Regions from separate parts of the Streptomyces finlayi genome, predicted to be linked through region 2. Evidence: riboswitches for the same ligand, from Rfam matches in the RefSeq annotation. Region 2 holds a riboswitch; the other holds the start of a gene.
The links. A riboswitch is a leader RNA that binds a small molecule or an ion and turns the genes downstream of it on or off. The one in region 2 is predicted to bind cyclic di-AMP.
Positions count from the first base shown of each region.

Region 1: it holds a riboswitch for cyclic di-AMP, as region 2 does, so the genes downstream of both, F0344_RS06935 (M23 family metallopeptidase) here and F0344_RS33755 (transglycosylase SLT domain-containing protein) in region 2, are expected to answer to the same signal.

Region 1 is NZ_CP045702.1:1,520,254-1,525,347, forward strand. Features, by position in the region: gene F0344_RS06925 (HPr family phosphocarrier protein) at 1-171, shown strand, start outside; gene F0344_RS06930 (GntR family transcriptional regulator) at 331-1,044, opposite strand; gene F0344_RS06935 (M23 family metallopeptidase) at 1,257-2,072, opposite strand; cyclic di-AMP (ydaO/yuaA leader) riboswitch at 2,086-2,253, opposite strand; gene F0344_RS06940 (M16 family metallopeptidase) at 2,475-3,857, opposite strand; gene F0344_RS06945 (M16 family metallopeptidase) at 3,884-5,094, opposite strand, start outside.
Region 2 is NZ_CP045702.1:7,342,517-7,347,610, forward strand. Features, by position in the region: gene F0344_RS33740 (DUF6296 family protein) at 180-428, opposite strand; gene F0344_RS33745 (PepSY domain-containing protein) at 612-1,478, shown strand; gene F0344_RS33750 (GNAT family N-acetyltransferase) at 1,555-2,055, opposite strand; gene F0344_RS33755 (transglycosylase SLT domain-containing protein) at 2,161-2,979, opposite strand; cyclic di-AMP (ydaO/yuaA leader) riboswitch at 2,982-3,137, opposite strand; gene F0344_RS33760 (DUF5988 family protein) at 3,584-3,790, opposite strand; gene F0344_RS33765 (hypothetical protein) at 3,890-4,141, opposite strand; gene F0344_RS33770 (cryptochrome/photolyase family protein) at 4,258-5,094, opposite strand, start outside.

The DNA.
Region 1 (5,094 bases), 5.8 Mb from region 2:
GCCGACGGCAACCCGGTGAACGCCGCGTCGATGCTCGCGGTACTCGGCCTGGGCGCCACCGGAGGCGAGGAGATCGTGCTCGCGTCCGAGGCGGACAACGCCGAGGTCGCCCTGGACCGTCTGGCCAAGCTCGTCGCCGAAGGGCTCGAGGAGCTTCCGGAGACGGTCTGATTCCAGCCGGATCCAACCGGATTCAATTCTGCGACGGAGTCGCGGCGTCCCTGAACGGATGCCGCGACTTCTTCGTTTCCGAAAAGCGTCGAGGGACGAATTCGCGCAGCACGAAGAAAGCCCTTCGCGGAATTACCTTATTTGCATACGGCGCAATTGTTAATGCCGGACGCCCGCGATGTGTACGGGATGTTGCGAAGTGCTCACCCGCGACGGCGCGGGACCGGACCCCGGACGGCCGGGCCGGGCCGGGCGCCGCAGCCGATGGGCCGCCGCAGCCCGCTCCGCGTGCTGGACTGCCAGCGCTCTGGCCCGGTCCGCGTCCCCCCGGGCGACCGCGTCCACGATCGCCCCGCGCTCGGCCCAGGACTCCGCGGGACGCGCGGGCTGATCGACGGCGTACATCCAGGCGATCTTGTGCCGGAGCTGGGTGAGCAGCGCGATGAGGCCGGGGCTGCCCGATGCCTGCGCGAGCGTCTCGTGGAACCAGCCGCCCAGGGAGCGCAGGTCCTCGCCATCACCCCGCCGTACTCGCTCCTGACCCAGTCTGACGAGGCCGCGCAGCACCTTGAGGTGCGCCTCGGTGCGCCGCTGTGCCGCCCGCGCCGCACCGAGCGGTTCCAGCAGCATCCGGACCTCCAGGAGATCGGCGGCCTCCTGCTCGGTGGGCTCGGCCACGCATGCGCCGGCATGGCGGCGCGTGACCACGAACCCCTCGGACTCCAGCGTGCGCAGGGCCTCGCGCACCGGGACGCGCGAGACCCCGTAACGACGCGCGAGCACCTCCTCGGTGAGGCGGCTGCCGCGATCGAAGACACCGGAGACGATGTCGTCACGGATTGCCGTGCATACCGAATGCGCGGGAATGCGCATGTCCGAACCTCCGCCTTAATCCCCGCGAAACGCGGCCGATCGACGCCTGTTCTGCGACTCTATTGCAATGAGCCCGAATTTCCGACGGCAGAACGGAATCCAGGGATATCTTCTGACCCCGCGGAGCTTCGGCGGACAGAGTCCGGGTGGTACGCCGAAGGCCCCGGCGGGAAGCCGGGGCCTTCGTGAAGCGCGGGGACGCGGCGCGTGGATCAGACGTTCACACCGTGCGAGCGCAGGTACGCGACGGGGTCCATGTCGGAGCCGTACTCGGGGCTGGTGCGGGCCTCGAAGTGCAGGTGCGGTCCGGTGGAGTTGCCGGTCGAGCCGGAGATGCCTATCTGCTGCCCGGAGGTGACGCTCTGGCCGACGGAGACGCCGATCGAGGCGAGGTGGCCGTACTGGGTGTACGTGCCGTCCGTCATCCGGAGCACGATGTTGTTGCCGTAGGCACCGCCCCAGCCCGCCTCGACGACCGTGCCGGCGCCGACCGCGACGACGGACGAGCCGGACGCGGCGCGGAAGTCGACACCGGAGTGGCTGCCCGAGGACCAGAGCGAGCCACCGGACTTGTAGCCGGTGGTGACGTAGGAACCGGCGACCGGAAGGTGGAACGAGGTCAGCCGCTTGCGCTCGGCCGCGCGGGCGGCACGGGCCTCGGCCTCGCGGACCTCCGCGGCACGGGCCTTCGCCTTGCGCTCGGCCTCCGCCTTGGCCTTGACCCTGGCTTCCGCCTCGGCCTTGGCCTCGGCGACAGCCTTGGCCTTCGCCTTCGCGGCGGCCTCGGCCTGCTGTTCCTGGGCCATCGCCTGGGCGGCGATCTGGTCGGCGAGGGCGCCGTCGATGGCGATGACCTGGGTCAGGCCGGTGTCGCCGACGGTACGGGCCTCGTCCGCGGCGAGGGCCGGAGTGGCCATCCCGCCGATGACGCCTGTGGTGGCCAGTGCCGCGATGCCGGCGACGCGAGCGCTCTTGCGCGTCAGGCGGCTCGGGGCACGGTGCTTCCCGGTGGCACGGGTGAACGCCATGGAGGGGCTGATCCTTTCCTTCCTTCTCGCCTACCGGGTTAGCTGACGGGTTCGGAGCAGGAAGGTCTCCTACGGACCGTCTCCGCCCCGAAGGAGCGCAGACGTCCGATTCACCCCAGGGACTTCGTGGGTCCCCGGCTCCCCAGGCTCGCGCCTGACGGGGACTCGGCGATGGCTGCCCGGCGCCACGGACGCGGCATACACATGACGGACAGCGGAGCCGACGCTAAACGGGGCCACTTTCAATCACCAAACGGACAGGCTGATTTGTCGTACATCCCACAGAGCAGACAGGTAGCCTTCGCGCCAAAATCGGACAAAAGGAAGGGACCCTGATGGGCAATTTGCCCATCGGGGTCCCTTTGGCACGCTTTTGCAAATGTGTTGAAGAGTGGCCGGACGTCAGCCGCTGACGACCGACACCTCGCCGATTCCCAGCGCGCGGACGGGCTCCGCGATCTGGGACGCGTCACCGACGAGCACCGTGACCAGGCGGTCCACCGGGAAGGCGTTGACCACCGCGGCCGTCGCCTCGACCGTGCCGGTCTCGGCCAGGCGCGCGTAGAGCTGGGCCTGGTAGTCGTCCGGGAGGTGCTGCTCGACCTGGTCGGCGAGGGTGCCCGCCACGGAGGCCGCCGTCTCGAACTTCAGCGGGGCGACGCCCACGAGGTTCTGCACGGCCGTCTCGCGCTCGGCGTCGGTGAGCCCCTCGGCCGCGAGGGTCCGCAGGACCTTCCAGAGGTCGTCCAGCGCCGGCCCCGTGGACTCCGTGTCCACCGAGCCGCTGATGGCGAGCATCGCCGCTCCCGTACGCCCCGAGGGGGAGCCCGGGCCCGTGGAGCGCAGGACCTGCGCGAAGGCGCGTACGCCGTAGGTGTAGCCCTTCTCCTCGCGCAGCACCCGGTCGAGACGCGAGGTGAGGGTGCCGCCCAGGCAGTACGTGCCGAGGACCTGGGCCGGCCAGACGCTGTCGTGCCGGTCGGCGCCGATACGGCCGATCAGCAGCTGCGTCTGCACCGCGCCGGGACGGTCCACGACCACGACACGGCCGCGGTCGTCAGCGGTGATGGGCGGGACCGGACGGGGCTCGGCGGTGTTGCCCGACCAGTCGCCCACGGTCTCCGCGAGGAGCGCGTCCACATCGACCCCGGTGAGATCACCGACGATGACGAGCGTCGCGGTGGACGGACGGACGTGCGCGTCGTAGAAAGCGCGCACGGCCGCGGCGTCGATCCGCGCCACCGTCTCCTCGGTGCCCTGCCGCGGACGCGACATACGCGCCGTGGCGGGGAAGAGCTCCTTGGAGAGCTGCTTGGCCGCCTTGCGGGCGGGGTTGGCCTGCTCGTGCGGGATCTCGTCGAGGCGGTTGCCCACCAGGCGCTCGATCTCGCTCTCGGAGAAGGCAGGAGCCCGCAGCGCTTCGGCGATCAGACCCAGCGCCTTGGTCAGCCGGGAGACCGGGACCTCCAGGGAGACCCGGACACCGGGGTGGTCGGCGTGCGCGTCGAGCGTCGCGCCACAGCGCTCCAGCTCGGCGGCGAACTCCTCCGCGGAGCGCTTGTCCGTGCCCTCGGACAGGGCGCGCGACATGATCGTCGCCACCCCGTCGAGGCCCTCGGGCTCCGCGTCCAGCGGCGCGTCGAGGAAGATCTCCACCGCGACCACCTGCTGACCGGGACGGTGACAGCGCAGCACCGTGAGGCCGTTGGGCAGGGCGCCGCGCTCGGGCGCGGGGAAGGCCCAGGGCCTGGCCACGCCCGCCGTCGGCTGCGGGTGGTACTTCATCGCTACTCCAGTCACAGCGGCGTCGCTCACTGCTCGGCCCCTTCGTGCGTGGCGGTGCCGGCTTCGGCATCCGCGTCGGCCGGCGCTTCGACCGGTTCGTAGACCAGGACCGCGCGGTTGTCGGGTCGCAGGCACGCCTTGGCGGCGGCCTGGACCTCCTCCGCGGTGACGTCGAGCACCCGCTGCACGGCCGTCAGGGCCAGCTGCGGGTCCCCGAACAGGACGGCGTACCGGCACAGTTCGTCGGCGCGGCCCTCGACCGTGCCGAGCCGGTCCAGCCACTCGCGCTCCAACTGCGCCTGGGCCCGCTCCATTTCCTCGGGCGTGGGGCCCTCGGCGGCGAACTTGGCCAGTTCCTCGTCGACCGCGGCCTCGATTTCCGGCACCTCGATACCGCCGGACGTCTTGACGTCCAGCCAGCCGAGCGAGGGCGCGCCGGACAGCCTCAGCAGCCCGAATCCGGCCGCCACCGCCGTACGATCGCGGCGGACCAGCCGGTTGTGCAGCCGGGAGGACTCGCCGCCGCCGAGCACGGTCAGTGCCAGATCCGCGGCGTCGCACTCCCGGGTGCCGTCGTGCGGCAGGCGGTAGGCGGCCATCAGCGCGCGCGCCGGGACCTCCGCGTGGACCACTTCGCGCAGCTGCTCACCGATGATGTCCGGCAGCGTGCCGTCGCGCGGCGGCTGCTTGCCGTCGTGGGACGGGATCGAACCGAAGTACTTCTCGACCCAGGCGAGCGTCTCCTGCGGGTCGATGTCACCGACCACCGAGAGCACCGCGTTGTTGGGCGCGTAGTACGTGCGGAAGAACGTACGCGCGTCCTCCAGCGTCGCCGCGTCCAGGTCGGCCATCGAGCCGATCGGGGTGTGGTGGTACGGGTGGCCCTCCGGGTAGGCGAGGGCCGTCAGCTTCTCGAAGGCCGTGCCGTACGGAACGTTGTCGTACCGCTGGCGACGCTCGTTCTTCACGACGTCGCGCTGGTTCTCCATGGACTCCTCGTCGAGCGCGGCGAGGAGGGAGCCCATGCGGTCGGCCTCCAGCCAGAGCGCGAGCTCCAGCTGGTGCGTGGGCATGACCTCGAAGTAGTTGGTCCTCTCGAAACTGGTCGTGCCGTTCAGCGAACCACCGGCTCCCTGTACGAGCTCGAAGTGCCCGTTCCCCTTGACCTGGCCCGAGCCCTGGAACATCAGGTGCTCGAAGAGGTGAGCCAGACCGGTACGCCCCTTGACCTCGTGGC
Region 2 (5,094 bases):
GGGTGCGGGAATGTAAACAGATTCGGGCGAAGAGCGGGCATGAACGGGCATGAACGGTCAGGGATGGTGATGGGCGGAGATGGGTGGGCTTCCTGGGCTCCGTGACGTCGCGCCGGAAACGGGCAGCACTCGGCGCACCGCATACGGGTACCGCGCCCCGGCGCGTGTGGCTGGGCTGCTCAGCGGGCGGGGGGCGCCCCTCCTGCCAGGGGGCGCACGAGCAGGGGCATTCCCGGTGCCTGATGGCCGCCGCTGGCCAGCATGCGTACCTCGCCGCGGTAGCTGATCTCCGCGCGGACGATTCCTGTCTCGTCCTCGTACACCGGGTGTCCGCCCGCCCCGGACCGGTCGGTCATCCGGACGACGACGACGTCGTCCGCCGCGCCGTGGGTCTGGAATATCAGCTCGAAGCTGTCCGGGTAATCCATGAGGGCCTCCCGACCGGACGCCGGCGGGAGCCGGTGTCCGTGGCTGTCCTCACCATTGTTTCCCACGTACGACCGCGGCGCGCCCCGGGGGGATGACGCCAACAGGCGGAGCCGCGCGGTCGATCGGGTGACCCGTCCCCAAGGACAACATGACCGGTCGGTGCGGGGGCTAGTCATGCGTGTATGAGCCTTGAATTCCGACGAGAAACCGCGGTCTCCCCGCGCGCCCGCCGCCTCCGTATCGCCGCCGGCGCGCTGTGCGCCGTCGTCGCCTCCGCGCTGGTCGCGGGATGCGGGCAGGACGGCGGCGACCAGACAGGGGCGGCTACCTCGGAGGCCGCCAAGGTCATTCCGAAGCAGACGACCTCCCCGGCCGGTAGTCCTTCCGGCAGCCCGTCCCCAGGGAAGCAACTGACCGAGGACCAGGCCGAGCGCAAGAAACTCCTCGAATCCACCAAGATCACTTTCGACAAGGCGGCCACCGCCGCGGTCGGTGCGGTGCCGGACAGCAAGCTGGTCGAGCTCGATCTGGAGGGCCTTGACGACGACACCGACCGGCGCACCGACGCGAGCGGCTCGCCGACCGGGAGCGCGAGCCCGGGTGGTACCGCGAGCCCGAGCGGCAGCCCGGCCGGTACGGCGAGCCCCAGCGGCACCGCCTCCCCCGCCGGCAGTCCCAGTCCGAGCGGCAGCGGTGCCGGCCCGTACTGGGTCGCCGAGGTCGTCGAGACGGACGGAACCGCCCACACCGTCCGTATCGACGCGGTCTCCGGCACGGTGATCGAGGAGGCTGCCGACGCCGACCAGGACGCGGAAGGCAAGCGCGAGATGGCCGACTGGATCGCCAAGGCGAAGCAGACGCCCCAGCAGGCGGCCAAGGTCGCCACGGACAAGAAGAAGGGGAAGGTCACTTCGATCGGCCTGGACACCAACGACGACAACACCCTCGTCTGGGCCGTGGACGTCGTCAGCGCGGACTGGGACAAGTCCGAGTTCGAGGTGGACGCGGCCAGTGGCAAGATCGTCCGCGAGGAGACCGACCGCGGCTGACCCGCCCGGCGGCGTGGAGATCCCGCCCGGCGTAGACCCTGTGCCGCTCCCCTGTGCCGCTCCCCTGGCCAGCAGGTCAGGGGAGCGGCACGGCCGCGTTCAGCGGCCGTTCGAAAGCGAGCCCGGGACAACCGTCCAGCACGGTCTCGCCGGTGAGTACGAACCCCGTCCTGGCCAGTACGGCGCGGGATCCCGAGTTGTCCGTCGTGGTCGCGGCCCGCAGCGTGGTCAGCCCGTACTCCGTGGCCGCCAGAGCGCACATCCGGCCGACCGCGCTCGTGGCCAGGCCTCGGCCTGCGGCCTTCTCGGCGATCCGGTACCCGAGGTCGGCGGCACCGTCCGCCACATCCACCACATTCACCCGGCCCAGCACCTCGCCGCCCTCGCCCACCAGGACGTGGAAGTAGCACAGACCAGCGGCCTGCTCGGCGAGCAGGCCGCTGTGCCGCGCCTCGAACTGTGCGAAGTACTCGTCGCCGCGGTCCGGAACGGAGGCGGCGAAGTAGGCGCGGTTCTCCTGCTCGAAGGCGAGCAGTGCGGCGGCGTGGTCGTGGCGCAGAAGCTGGAGTTCAGGCATGTGAAAGAGTCTTCCATGGGGGCCCGGACGCGCAACTGCCGGGTGATGAGGGCCCGTTCGGACTCTCTCCACCCGGCAGTCGTGAACCGTGGCCGTTGCCAGGGATCAGTAGGCGCCGAAGACGTTGTCGATCGAGCCGTACCGGTCGGCGGCGTAGTTGCACGCGGCGGTGATGTTGGCGACCGGGTCGAAGCTGTCCGTCGACGTACCGGGCACGTGGTACGCCTGGAACGTCGGGTCGATGACCTGGAGCAGGCCCTTGGACGGGGTGCCCTTGGCGGCGTTCGAGTCCCAGTTGTTGACGATCTGCGGGTTGCCCGAGGACTCGCGCATGATGTTGCGGTGGATGCCCTCGTAGGTGCCGGGGATGCCGTTCTCGGCCATGACGGCCAGCGACTCCTTGATCCAGCCGTCGAGGTCGTTCGTGTACGTCGCTGCCTTCACGGCGGGTGCGGCGGCCTTCGCGGCCGGCGGAGTGCTCGACCGCGCGGAGCGGTCGGCGCGGCCGGTCGACGCGGTGCGCTCGGCGGACGAACCGGAAGCCTTGGCCTGCGACTTGGCGCCGATCGTCAGCTTGAGACCCGGGCGGATGAGCTCCGGATTGTCGCCGACAGCCTTCTTGTTGTCCTTGTACAGCTTCTGCCAGCCGCCGTCCAGGGAATGCCCCTGGGCGATCTTGTGCAGCGAATCGCCCTTGACGACGGAATAGCTGGTGATTCCGGCCTTCTCTGCGGTGATTGCCTTGGCGGGGGCGCTGGCGGATACACCTGACTTTGCTGCGTTCGCCGATTGCGCCGGGGCGGCGGACGCGGTGGTGGCGCCGATCACCGGAAGGGCGAGAACGGCTCCACCTGCGGTGAAAGCGACGAGTCCGCGGGTCAGCGGGTTGGACTTGGTACGGCGGTGCTTACCCATCGTGGGCATGGCGAATTCCTCTCCGGCGCCTACGAGGTGAGCTGTCGGGTTCAGGCTGGAGATGCCTGGTCGCAGGTGCATGCGACTTAACCCCGAGCCGTTCCGCATAACGGATCGGCGACTTACCTGGGTTCCCCGCTCCTGCCGGGCGTGAGTGGTCTGGGTTTCCGGACGGCGGCAGGATTCGGCGTGCCATCCGGATTGAGGGTGACCGTAGGCGAGAAATGCCGAGAGGGACAAGCCCCGAATTCCGGATCACAATTCATTTGCAAGATCGAAAAACGGGATCGCCCGTCGGTTCACCCGAACCGCGACGTCAACTCTCTTCCCGCAGAAGGGCTGCGCGCTCCGGGTCGGGAACCCGCAGTTCGCGGACGTGACGCTGGCCACTGAGTCCGAAAAGGGCGATTTGCGCAATGAGGGGCGAGTGCGGTTCGGGTGAAAAGAATGCTATGGGCGATAGGGGTTTATTGCCCATGAAAGTCCGTATTGGACTATTTCTTGTTGAGCTTGGATATGGCTTGTTCGTGCAGGCAGGCGGTGGGCCTGAGGCGTGGGTCGGGCGTGGTTCAGGCTTCGGGCCAGGCCTGGGCGCCGGGCGTGTGGTCAGGTCCTAGCCGGGCACCTCCGTGCGCTCCCACCAGGCGTAGACGGGCAGCAGCCCCTCGGGGGTCTCCTCCTGGCGGTCCGTCGCCCTGAAGTGCTCGTACCCGCCCCGGAACGGGACCTTGATGTCGGTCCCGGGTTCGGTGACGGAGACGATCCGCTCGGGAAGATCGCCGGGTCCGCCTTCGAGGACTGCTTTCGTTGCGTTGGCCATGCGGAAAGTCTGCCCGCAGGGCTGCCAGGCTCGTCCGTGACGCGCCGACGCCGCGGCATCGCGAGGGGAGGCCGGGGACCCGGGCAGCCACTGCTCCGCTCAGGTCCGGGCGTGGGGGGTGATGTCGGCGGTGAACTCGGCGACGACGGCCGGAGTGACCGTCGGACGGCACTGACCGAGGGCGGCGAGATGATGGGTGTCCGCGCCGGCCTCGGCCACCTCGCGTTCGAAGGCCGCCTGCGGGGCGGTGCGGGCCGCGGCCTCGGGGGTGCCGACCGGGACCAGGCAGTCGAAGCGCCCGGGACGGAGGAAGGCCCGGTCCAGCGAACGGATCGAGTTGGTGGCGCCCAACAGCAGCCGCTCGTCCCGCTCGCGGAGCCGGGGTCCAGCGTCAGGAGTTCGTCGGTGACGCCGTGCATTCCCGGCTCACGGTTGTCTTCCGGGTACGGGCGGCGTCTGCCGGAGCCTCATCCGAGCGCGCGCGCCTCCTTGAACCTGGCGAGGCCGTCCGCCAGTTCGATGACGGGCTCCGGGTAGGAGTACAGGTTCCTCGCCGGCGCGGACAGCTTCCAGGGCTCGTGCACCGCCCCGCCGTCGATGCCACGAAGCTCGGGAACCCAACGGCGTACGTAGGCGCCGTCGGGGTCGTACCGCCTGCCCTGGAGCACAGGGTTGAGCACGCGATTGGGGCGGCTGTCCGTGCCCGTACCCGCCACCCACTGCCAGTTCAGCTGGTTGTTGGCGATGTCGCCGTCCACCAGCAGGTCGAGGAAGTAGCGGGCGCCGATCCGCCAGTCGACGTAAAGGGTCTTGGCGAGGAAGCTCGCGGCGAGCAGCCGCCCCCGGTTGTGCATCCATCCCTCGTGGCGCAGTTGGCGCATGGCGGCGTCCACCACCGGGTATCCGGTCCTGCCCTCCCGCCACGCGGCGATGTCGTCGGCCGCGGACCGTTCCGTGCGCCACTGGTCCCGGCGCGTCCGGTAGTCGGCGTGCGCGGCCGCCGGACGGGCGGCCAGGACCTGGTGGTGGAAGTCCCGCCAGCACAACTGGCGTACGAAGGCGTCGGCGCCAGGTCCGCCCGCCGAGCGGGCCCCGTGGATCAGCTCGACGGGGGAGAGGGTTCCGAAGTGCAGATCGGGGGAGAGCCGGGAGGTGGCGTCGCCGGCCAGGTCGTCGTGGCGGGCCTCGTACTCCGCGAGTCCTTCGCGGCACCACCCGGCGAGCCGCTTCCGAGCCGCCTTCTCACCGCCCCGGACCAGCCCTTCCGCCACACCCGCCACAGCCGCACGCGAGGGCACGGTCTC